DNA from 2 places in the Nocardioides sp. T5 genome. Region 1 is predicted to be linked to the other one. Evidence: predicted binding sites of a transcription regulator. Region 1 holds the regulator's gene; the other holds the start of a gene.
The links. Region 1 encodes HrcA, which represses chaperone genes, less so after heat shock. Its sites were predicted from a motif close to TTGGCACTCGNNNNNNNCGAGTGCCAA; they were not measured.
Positions count from the first base shown of each region.

Region 2: a site for HrcA is predicted at 1,872-1,898, ahead of groES (co-chaperone GroES). Genes of this name have one in related genera too.

Region 1 is NZ_CP182415.1:1,589,732-1,594,142, forward strand. It holds gene ACNKF0_RS07760 (DUF3097 domain-containing protein) at 1-62, opposite strand, end outside; gene ACNKF0_RS07765 (hypothetical protein) at 146-454, opposite strand; gene ACNKF0_RS07770 (MBL fold metallo-hydrolase) at 535-1,398, opposite strand; gene hrcA (heat-inducible transcriptional repressor HrcA) at 1,481-2,503, shown strand; gene dnaJ (molecular chaperone DnaJ) at 2,500-3,669, shown strand; gene ACNKF0_RS07785 (16S rRNA (uracil(1498)-N(3))-methyltransferase) at 3,675-4,411, shown strand, end outside.
Region 2 is NZ_CP182415.1:923,607-928,017, forward strand. It holds gene ACNKF0_RS04445 (glycoside hydrolase family 3 N-terminal domain-containing protein) at 1-639, shown strand, start outside; gene ACNKF0_RS04450 (THUMP-like domain-containing protein) at 653-1,843, opposite strand; gene groES (co-chaperone GroES) at 2,033-2,326, shown strand; gene groL (chaperonin GroEL) at 2,407-4,029, shown strand; gene ACNKF0_RS04465 (GNAT family N-acetyltransferase) at 4,178-4,411, shown strand, end outside.

The DNA of each region.
Region 1 (4,411 bases):
CCGTTCCTCGGCGCACGCCAGTCGCCGGAAAGGACGTCGGTTCCGTAGCGATCGCGGGTCACCGGTCCACGTTAGGCGTCCGGCTCCACGCGGACGCGGTGGCACGCCGTGCGACGCGGATCACACCGACCGGGCCTGCCGCAGGTCAGCCCCCGGTGATGCCGGCGCCCTCGGCGCCGTCGCCGCTGTCCTCGTCCTGGGTGGCGTCCATCTCGAGCTCCTCGCGGCTCTTGGTCGCCTCGTCGTCCGGGTCGAGGGGCTCGGCCAGCGGGTTGTCCTCACCGGGCTGCAGGTCCTCGGGCAGCTGGTCGTCGGAGATGCCGCCCAGCGTGGCGTCGTCGGGCGAGGCCGTGCCGCCGGAGTGGTCGGAGTCGGCCGGGCTCGTGCCGCTGCCCGCCTTCGGCGTGTCGGTCGACTCGGTGTTGTCGGTCTGGGACTCGCTGTTCTCGGTCATGCCCCAGTCCTACTGGGCCGGCCTCTCCGGGACCAGCCCCCGGGGGGTGGGGGAAGCCAGGAAGGACGCCGACAGGGCCCCTAGATCAGGGGCAGCCGCTTCTGGCTGCGGGGCAGGTGCTCGTAGCCCAGCCGGACGGCGCTCTCGAGCAGCTCGGGGTCCCACGGCCACTCGCCGGTCGCGAGGGCCTCGGACCGCGGTACGCCGCGCGAGGCGAGGTCGCGGATGGTCTCGGCGATGACACCGAGCTCGGCACGCTGGTCCTGGACGAACGCCTTGTCGACGACCTTCCCGTGCCCGGGCACGACCACCGTGGTGTCGCTCATCAGGCCGAGGACCAGGTCGAGGGTCAGCGGCCACTCCAGCGGCCACGAGTCGTCGCCGATGGACGGCGGGTCGGACTCCTCGACGAGGTCGCCGCCCACCAGCACGTCGGCGTCCGGCACGCGGACGACGAGGTCGCCGGCCGTGTGCCCGCGCCCGGGGTGGATCAGCTCGACGGCCCGGCTGCCCAAGTCGAGCTGGACCGCGGAGGAGAAGGTGCGGGTGGGCAGGCGGAGCGTGGTGGCGAGGACCTCCTCGCGGCGCGGGTGCTCGGTGTCCTGCTCGTAGCGCGCGAAGGCATGACCGGCCGACACCTCCATGTGCTCCGCCGCCCAGTCCGTCGCGTGGATCGGCATCTCGCCGAACTGCTCGACCATGGTGGCGTTGCCGAAGTGGTGGTCCCAGTGCTCGTGGGTGTTGACCAGCCCGGTCAGCGGACCTGCGCCCAGTCGGCGTACGTCGTCGGCGACCACCCGCGCCTCGGCGGCGGACCCGTGCGTGTCGATCATCAGCAGGCCGTCCGACCCGCCGACCAGGGTGATGTTGACCTGCATCCAGTCGTAGTGCGCCACCCAGACCTGGGGTGCGACCTCGGTGAAGCGGGGGGCGGTGTCGGGCATGTCGGCGAGCCTACGGACTCCTAGTAGAGTTGGCACTCCGATTATCCGAGTGCCAGAAACCGACGTGCAGAGGAGGGCTGACGTGGTCGACGACCGCAAGCTCGACGTGCTGCGCGCGATCGTGGAGGACTACGTCGCGACCGAGGAGCCGGTCGGCTCGAAGGCGCTCGTCGAGCGGCACGGGCTCGGCGTCTCCCCGGCGACGGTCCGCAACGACATGGCGGCGCTGGAGGACGAGGGCTACATCCACCAGCCCCACACCAGTGCCGGACGCGTGCCCACCGACAAGGGCTACCGGCTCTTCGTCGACAAGCTCGCCACCCTCAAGCCGATGAGCGTGGCGGAGCGGCGGGCCATCGCGACGCTGCTCGACGGTGCCGTGGACCTCGACGACGTCGTGCAGCGCTCGGTCCGCCTGCTCAGCCAGCTGACCCGGCAGGTCGCGATCGTCCAGTACCCGACGCTCTCCCGCTCGACGGTCCGCCACATCGAGCTGGTCTCGCTGACCGCGACCCGGGTGATGGTGATCCTGATCCTCAGCACCGGTCGGGTCGAGCAGCGCCTCGTCGAGCTCGACGCACCGGTGGTCGACACCGACCTCGCCGAGCTGCGCGTCCTGGTCAACCAGGCCAGCGCCGGCGTGCAGATCGCCGCAGCAGCCGCCGCCCTCGCCGACCTGCCCGACGGCGTACGCCCCGAGCAGGCCGACTCGGCCCGCGCGATCGTGGGCGTGCTCACCGAGGCGATGTCCGACCACCGCAGCGACGAGCGGGTCGCGGTCGGCGGCACCGCCAACCTGGCCCGCTACGGCGACTTCGACACCGCCGTCCGGCCACTGCTGGAGGCGCTGGAGGAGCACGTCGTGCTGCTCAAGCTGCTGGGGGAGTCGGGGACCGACGCGCTCACCGTGCGCATCGGCCACGAAGGCCCCTACTCCGAGCTCGCGGCCACGAGCGTCGTGGCCACCGGCTACGGCCCGCAGGAGTTCCACCTCGGCTCCCTCGGCGTCGTCGGCCCCACCCGCATGGACTACCCCGGATCCATGGCAGCCGTGCGCGCCGTCGCGCGCTACGTCTCCCGGATCCTCGATGAAGGAAACCAGTGACCCAGGACCCGTACGAGATCCTCGGCGTCTCCCGCGACGCCAGCGCCGACGACGTCAAGAAGGCCTACCGCAAGCTCGCGCGGCAGCTCCACCCCGACGTCAACCCCGACCCGGAGACCCAGGAGCGGTTCAAGGACGTCTCCCGCGCCTACGAGGTGCTGAGCGACCCCGGCAAGCGCGCGGCCTACGACCGCGGCGGTGACGCGTTCAGCCAGGGCTTCGGTGGCGCCGGGCAGGGCTTCAGCTTCACCGACATCATGGACGCGTTCTTCGGTGGCGGTGCCGCCGGTGGTGCGCAGACCCGCGGCCCGCGCTCGCGCGCCCGCCGCGGCCAGGACGCGCTCATCCGGCTCGACGTCGAGCTGGCCGAGGCCGCCTTCGGCGTCACCCGCGACCTCAAGGTCGACACGGCGCTGCGCTGCGAGGCGTGCGAGGGACAGGGCACCGCGCCCGGCACCAAGCCGGTGACCTGCGAGACCTGCCACGGCCAGGGCGAGGTCGCGGTGGTGCAGCGCTCGTTCCTCGGCGAGATCCGCACCCTCCGCCCGTGCGCGGCGTGCCGGGGCTTCGGCTCGATCATCCCCGACCCGTGCCGGGAGTGCTCGGGTGACGGCCGGGTGCGCTCGCGTCGCACCCTGACGGTCAAGATCCCCGCAGGCGTCGACCACGGCACCCGCGTGCAGCTCACCGGCCAGGGCGAGGTCGGCCCCGGCGGTGGCCCGGCCGGCGACCTCTACGTCGAGATCCACGTCGAGCCCCACCCGACGTTCACCCGCCACGGCAACGACCTGCACACCACGATCTCGCTGCCGATGTCGGCGGCCGCCCTCGGCACCCAGCTCACGCTTCCGCTGCTCGAGGCCGACCTGCCCGCCTCGTCCGACGAGTCCTCGGAGACCGTGACGACGTACGACCTCGACATCCGCCCCGGCACCCAGTCGGGCAGCGAGCAGGTGGTGCGCGGCTTCGGCGTGCCGAGCCTGCGCGGTGGGCGCGGCGACCTCGTGGTCAGCATCGCCGTCGAGACGCCCACGCGCCTCGACCCGCGCCAGGAGGAGCTGCTGCGAGAGCTCGCGGCGATCCGGGGCGAAGAGCAGCCCGACGGCAACAACGAGGCGCCGCACAAGTCGATGTTCGGTCGGCTCCGCGACGCCTTCCAGGGCTGAGCCGGGTGTCGCTCCCGGTCCACCTCGTCGAGTCCCTGGCCGGAGCAGCGCCCGGGTCCGTCGTCGAGGTGACCGGTGACGAGGCGCACCACGCCGTCGCCGTACGACGCCTCCGCGAGGGGGAGCAGGTCGTGCTGACCGACGGTCGGGGCACCTCGGTGACGGGATCGGTGACCTCGACCGGCAAGCGGGTCTTCTCCGTGACCGTCGCCTCCGTCGCGCAGGACCCCAGGCCCGAGCCGGCGATCACCGTCGTGCAGGCCCTTCCCAAGGGCGACCGTGGCGAGCTCGCGGTCGAGGTGCTCACCGAGGTCGGCGTCGACCGCATCGTGCCGTGGGCGGCCTCGCGCTCGGTGGCGGTGTGGAAGGGCGAGCGCGCAGCGAAGTCGCACGCGAAGTGGCAGGCCACCGCCCGCGAGGCGGCCAAGCAGTCGCGACGCTCGTGGCTGCCGACCGTCACCCCGCTGGCGTCGACCGCCGACCTCGCGGCGGTCGTCGCGGAGGCCGACCTCGCGCTCGTCCTGCACGAGGACGCCACGCTGCCGCTGGGGGCGCTGGAGGTCCCGGAGGCCGGGCGGATCGTCCTCGTGGTGGGTCCCGAGGGCGGGATCAGCCCTGACGAGCTCGCCGCGCTGACCGACGCCGGCGCCCACGCCGTACGCCTCGGCACTGAGGTGCTCCGCACGTCCACCGCCGGTGTCGTCGCCGTCGCCGCCGTGCTGGCGCGCACCTCCCGCTGGGC
Region 2 (4,411 bases), 670 kb from region 1:
CGCCTCGAGCAGGCGGCCGCGCGGCAGATCGCGCTGCTGACCCACCTCTCCGGTCCAGGGAAGGCCCGCGGTTCGGCGCCGGCCGCCTCGCGACGGCTGTCCGCCGCCGCCGTGACCGTCACCGACGGAGCGTGCTCGGGACGGCTGGTCGGCGACGTCGTGCACGCCTACGGCGACCCGGGCGCGGTGGGGACCTTCACCCCTGCGGCCCAGGCGGCCGGGATCACGGTGCTGGCGCGCCGCGCAGCACCGGCGACCCTCACCGACGCGAAGCCGCGACCCGAGAGGCGGAAGAAGGAGCGCAAGCGCGCCTACGAGAGCCGCGTGCGCGCCTGGGAGAGGTCCGAGGCCCGCCGCGAACGGCGTCTCGACGCGTGGAACGCCGGCGAGGAGGCCAGGCTCGCCGCGGGCACGCAGGTCGGTTTCACCGGGTTCAAGGACGCGCCGGTCGACGGTCAGGTCGCCGTGGCCACCGACAGCCCGTGGGTGCTGGGCCGGGTGGCCGCTCCGACCCGGATCGCCACCTTCGGGGACACCCCCGCCGCGATGCAGGTGCTGGTCGAGGTGCTGACCGGACAGGCCGCAGCGCCGGGTCGGCTGCCCGTGACCGTGGCGGGCGTCGCACGCCCCGGCTGCTGACGAGAGGCGCCGGTCAGAACGGCTGGACGAGCAGGGCCGTCCCCTGCCCCGACACCCGGGTGAGCACCAGTGTCGCCTCGTTGTCCCCCCGCAGCGACAGCCGCTTGCGCAGCTCCTCGGGGACGACCTGCACCCCGCGCTTCTTGATCGTCAGGCGACCGATCCCGCGCTCGTGGAGGGCCGCACGGAGCTGCTTCTCGCGGTAGGGCAGGTGCTCGACGACGCGGTATCCCCGCGCGAACGGCGTACGGAACGAGGCGTCGCTGGTGACGTAGGCGATGTGGGGGTCGACCAGGCCGCCACCCACGCCGGCGGCGACCGCGGTCACCAGGCCGGCGCGGATCACGGCGCCGTCGGGCTCGTAGAGGTAGGCCCCGACCTCGCGGACCTCGGTCCCCGCCTCCCCGTCGGCGGGGGAGTCCTCGTCGGTGAGGGTGGCGAGACCGTGCTCGCCGATCACGGTGGCGCGGCGGTCGGTGGTCGCAAGGTCGGGGGACCAGAGCACCGCCTCCTTGACGTCACCGCCGTCGCTGACCCACTCCGCCTCGACGCCGACCGGGACCAGGTCGTGACCGATGCCGGGCGCGACCTTGACCAGCGACCGGCGGGCCAGCAGGTCCAGCACCCACGGCCACGGCGGCGTCCAGCCCTCCACGTCGAAGACCCGCCCCCGACCACCCCGACGTGCCGGGTCGGCGAAGGCGGCGTCGAACGCGCGCGGGTCGACGGTCGTCGCGTCACCCACCTGCGCGGCGCCGGGGAGCCCCAGCACCTCGAGGTTCGCGCGTGCCATCGCCGCGCGGACGGGATCGAGGTCGACCCCGCCTGCGACGAGCCCGGCCCGGGCGAAGGCGACGAGGTCGCCGCCGATCCCACAGCCGAGGTCGATGACGCTGCCGCCGGGGATCGCGGCGGCGAGCCGGGCGGCCCGGTGGTCAGCGACCCGCGCCCGCGTCGCCTGCTCGAGCGCGTCGGGGGTGAAGAACATCAGGTGGGCGGCCTCGCCGAACTTCACCACGGCCTTCGCCCGCAGCTGGGCCTGCGTGGTGGCGGCCGCGGCCTTCTCCGCGTCGGGCTCGACCCGGCGTACGTCGCCCGCGACCCGCACCGGGTCGCCCGGGTGGTCCGCCCAAGCCCGGTCGGCGGCCGCGAGCAGGCGGGCGCCCTCGGCCGTGCGCAGCCAGTCCAGCGTCTCGATCTCCACGCCGCCATCCTGTCAGCGGCGGCTCCCGCTAGCACTCGATCGGGCAGAGTGCTAGCGTCTGCTCTGGCACTCTCACCCCGAGAGCGCCAGCGCTCGTGAGCCTGGCACGACCCCCGCGACGGCGTGCCGCCGGATCACGAGCCCACGTCCTGAAGATCTCTCGTACGAGAAAGTGGAGGTTGATCCGAAGTGTCGGTCAACATCAAGCCCCTCGAGGACCGCATCGTCGTCCAGACGCTCGAAGCCGAGCAGACCACCGCCTCCGGCCTGGTCATCCCGGACACCGCCAAGGAGAAGCCCCAGGAGGGCGAGGTCGTGGCGATCGGTCCCGGTCGCATCGACGACAACGGCAACCGCGTCCCGCTCGACGTCGCCGTGGGCGACAAGGTCATCTACAGCAAGTACGGCGGCACCGAGGTCAAGTACGCCGGCCAGGAGTACCTCATCCTGTCTGCCCGCGACATCCTCGCCGTCGTCTCCTGACGCACCTGGCATCCCGGCTGGCCTCGCGCCAGCCGGGATCCGTGCCGTTCGGCCCCGAACACCCCTAGAGGAGCACAGCAATGCCCAAGATCCTGGAGTTCGACGAGAACGCCCGCCGCGCGCTCGAGCGCGGCGTCGACGCCCTCGCCAACGCCGTCAAGGTGACGCTCGGCCCCAAGGGCCGCTACGTCGTCCTCGACAAGAAGTGGGGCGCCCCCACCATCACCAACGACGGAGTGACCGTCGCTCGCGAGATCGAGCTCGACGACCCGTTCGAGAACCTCGGTGCCCAGCTCACCAAGGAGGTGGCCACCAAGACCAACGACATCGCTGGTGACGGCACCACCACCGCCACCGTCCTGGCGCAGGCCATGGTCCACGAGGGCCTGCGCGCCGTCGCGGCCGGTGCCAACCCGATGGGTCTCAAGCGCGGCATGGACGCGGCGGCCGAGGCCGTCGGCGACGCCCTGCGCGAGGCGGCCCGCGAGGTCGAGTCCCGCGAGGACATGGCGTCCGTCGCGACGATCTCGAGCCGCGACAGCCACATCGGCGACCTGCTCGCCGAGGCCTTCGACAAGGTCGGCAAGGACGGCGTGATCACGGTCGAGGAGTCCAACACCATGGGCACCGAGCTCGAGTTCACCGAGGGCATGCAGTTCGACAAGGGCTACATCTCGGCCTACTTCGTCAGCGACCCGGAGTCGATGGAGGCCGTCCTCGACGACCCCTACATCCTTCTCCACCAGGGCAAGATCTCCTCGATCCAGGAGCTCCTCCCGGTCCTGGAGAAGGTCATCGCGACCGGCAAGCCGCTCTTCATCCTCGCTGAGGACGTCGACGGCGAGGCGCTCTCGACGCTCGTGGTCAACAAGATCCGTGGCACCTTCAACGTCGCCGCCGTCAAGGCCCCGGCCTTCGGTGACCGCCGCAAGGCGATGATGCAGGACATCGCGACCCTGACCGGTGGTCAGGTCGTCGCCCCCGAGGTCGGCCTCAAGCTCGACCAGGTGGGCCTCGAGGTCCTGGGCCAGGCGCGCCGCGTGGTCATCACCAAGGACCACACCACGATCGTGGACGGCGCCGGCGACAGCACGGCTGTCGATGGCCGCGTCAACCAGATCAAGGCCGAGATCGAGAACACCGACTCCGACTGGGACCGCGAGAAGCTCCAGGAGCGCCTCGCCAAGCTCGCCGGCGGTGTCTGCGTGATCAAGGTCGGCGCCGCCACCGAGGTGGAGCTCAAGGAGAAGAAGCACCGCATCGAGGACGCCGTCTCCGCGACGCGTGCCGCGATCGAGGAGGGCATCGTCCCCGGCGGTGGCTCCGCGCTCATCCACGCCGTGTCGGTGCTCGAGGACAACCTCGGCCTGACCGGTGACGAGGCCGCCGGTGTCCGCGTGGTCCGCAAGGCCGCCGACGAGCCGCTGCGCTGGATCGCCGAGAACGGCGGCGTCAACGGCTACGTCGTGACCTCCAAGGTCCGCGAGCTCGGCGTCGGCAACGGCTACAACGCCGCCACCGAGGAGTACGGCGACCTGGTCGCCCAGGGCGTCCTCGACCCGGTCAAGGTCACCCGCTCGGCGCTCGTCAACGCGACGTCCATCGCCGCGATGCTGCTCACGACGGAGACGCTCGTCGTGGACAAGCCCGAGGAGGAGGAGCCGGCGGCCGCCGCCGGCCACGGTCACGGCCACGGCCACTGACCGGCCGCTCCACCAGGTCCGTACGGCCCGCTCCGCGCTCCGCCACTTCGGCGGGGGCGGGGCGGGCCGTCGCCATGTGACGCGCGCGTCACACCTCGCACCACCGTTCGAAACATCGCCCGGGCACCATCGGCACATGTTGTGGAGAGTGCGGACGACCCTGGACGACCGTCCCGGTGCCCTGGCCGAGCTGACCACCGCCTGCGGGGCGGCTGGCGTGAACATCCTGGGCCTCCAGGTCTTCCCCGGCGTGGACCGCGTGACGGACGAGCTCGTGCTCCGTACGCCGGGCGACTGGGGGCTCGCCGACCTCGCCGACCTCGTCGAGCGGTCGGGCGCCACCCGCGTGAGCGTGCTCCCGTGCACCGAGGCCGCTCTGGCC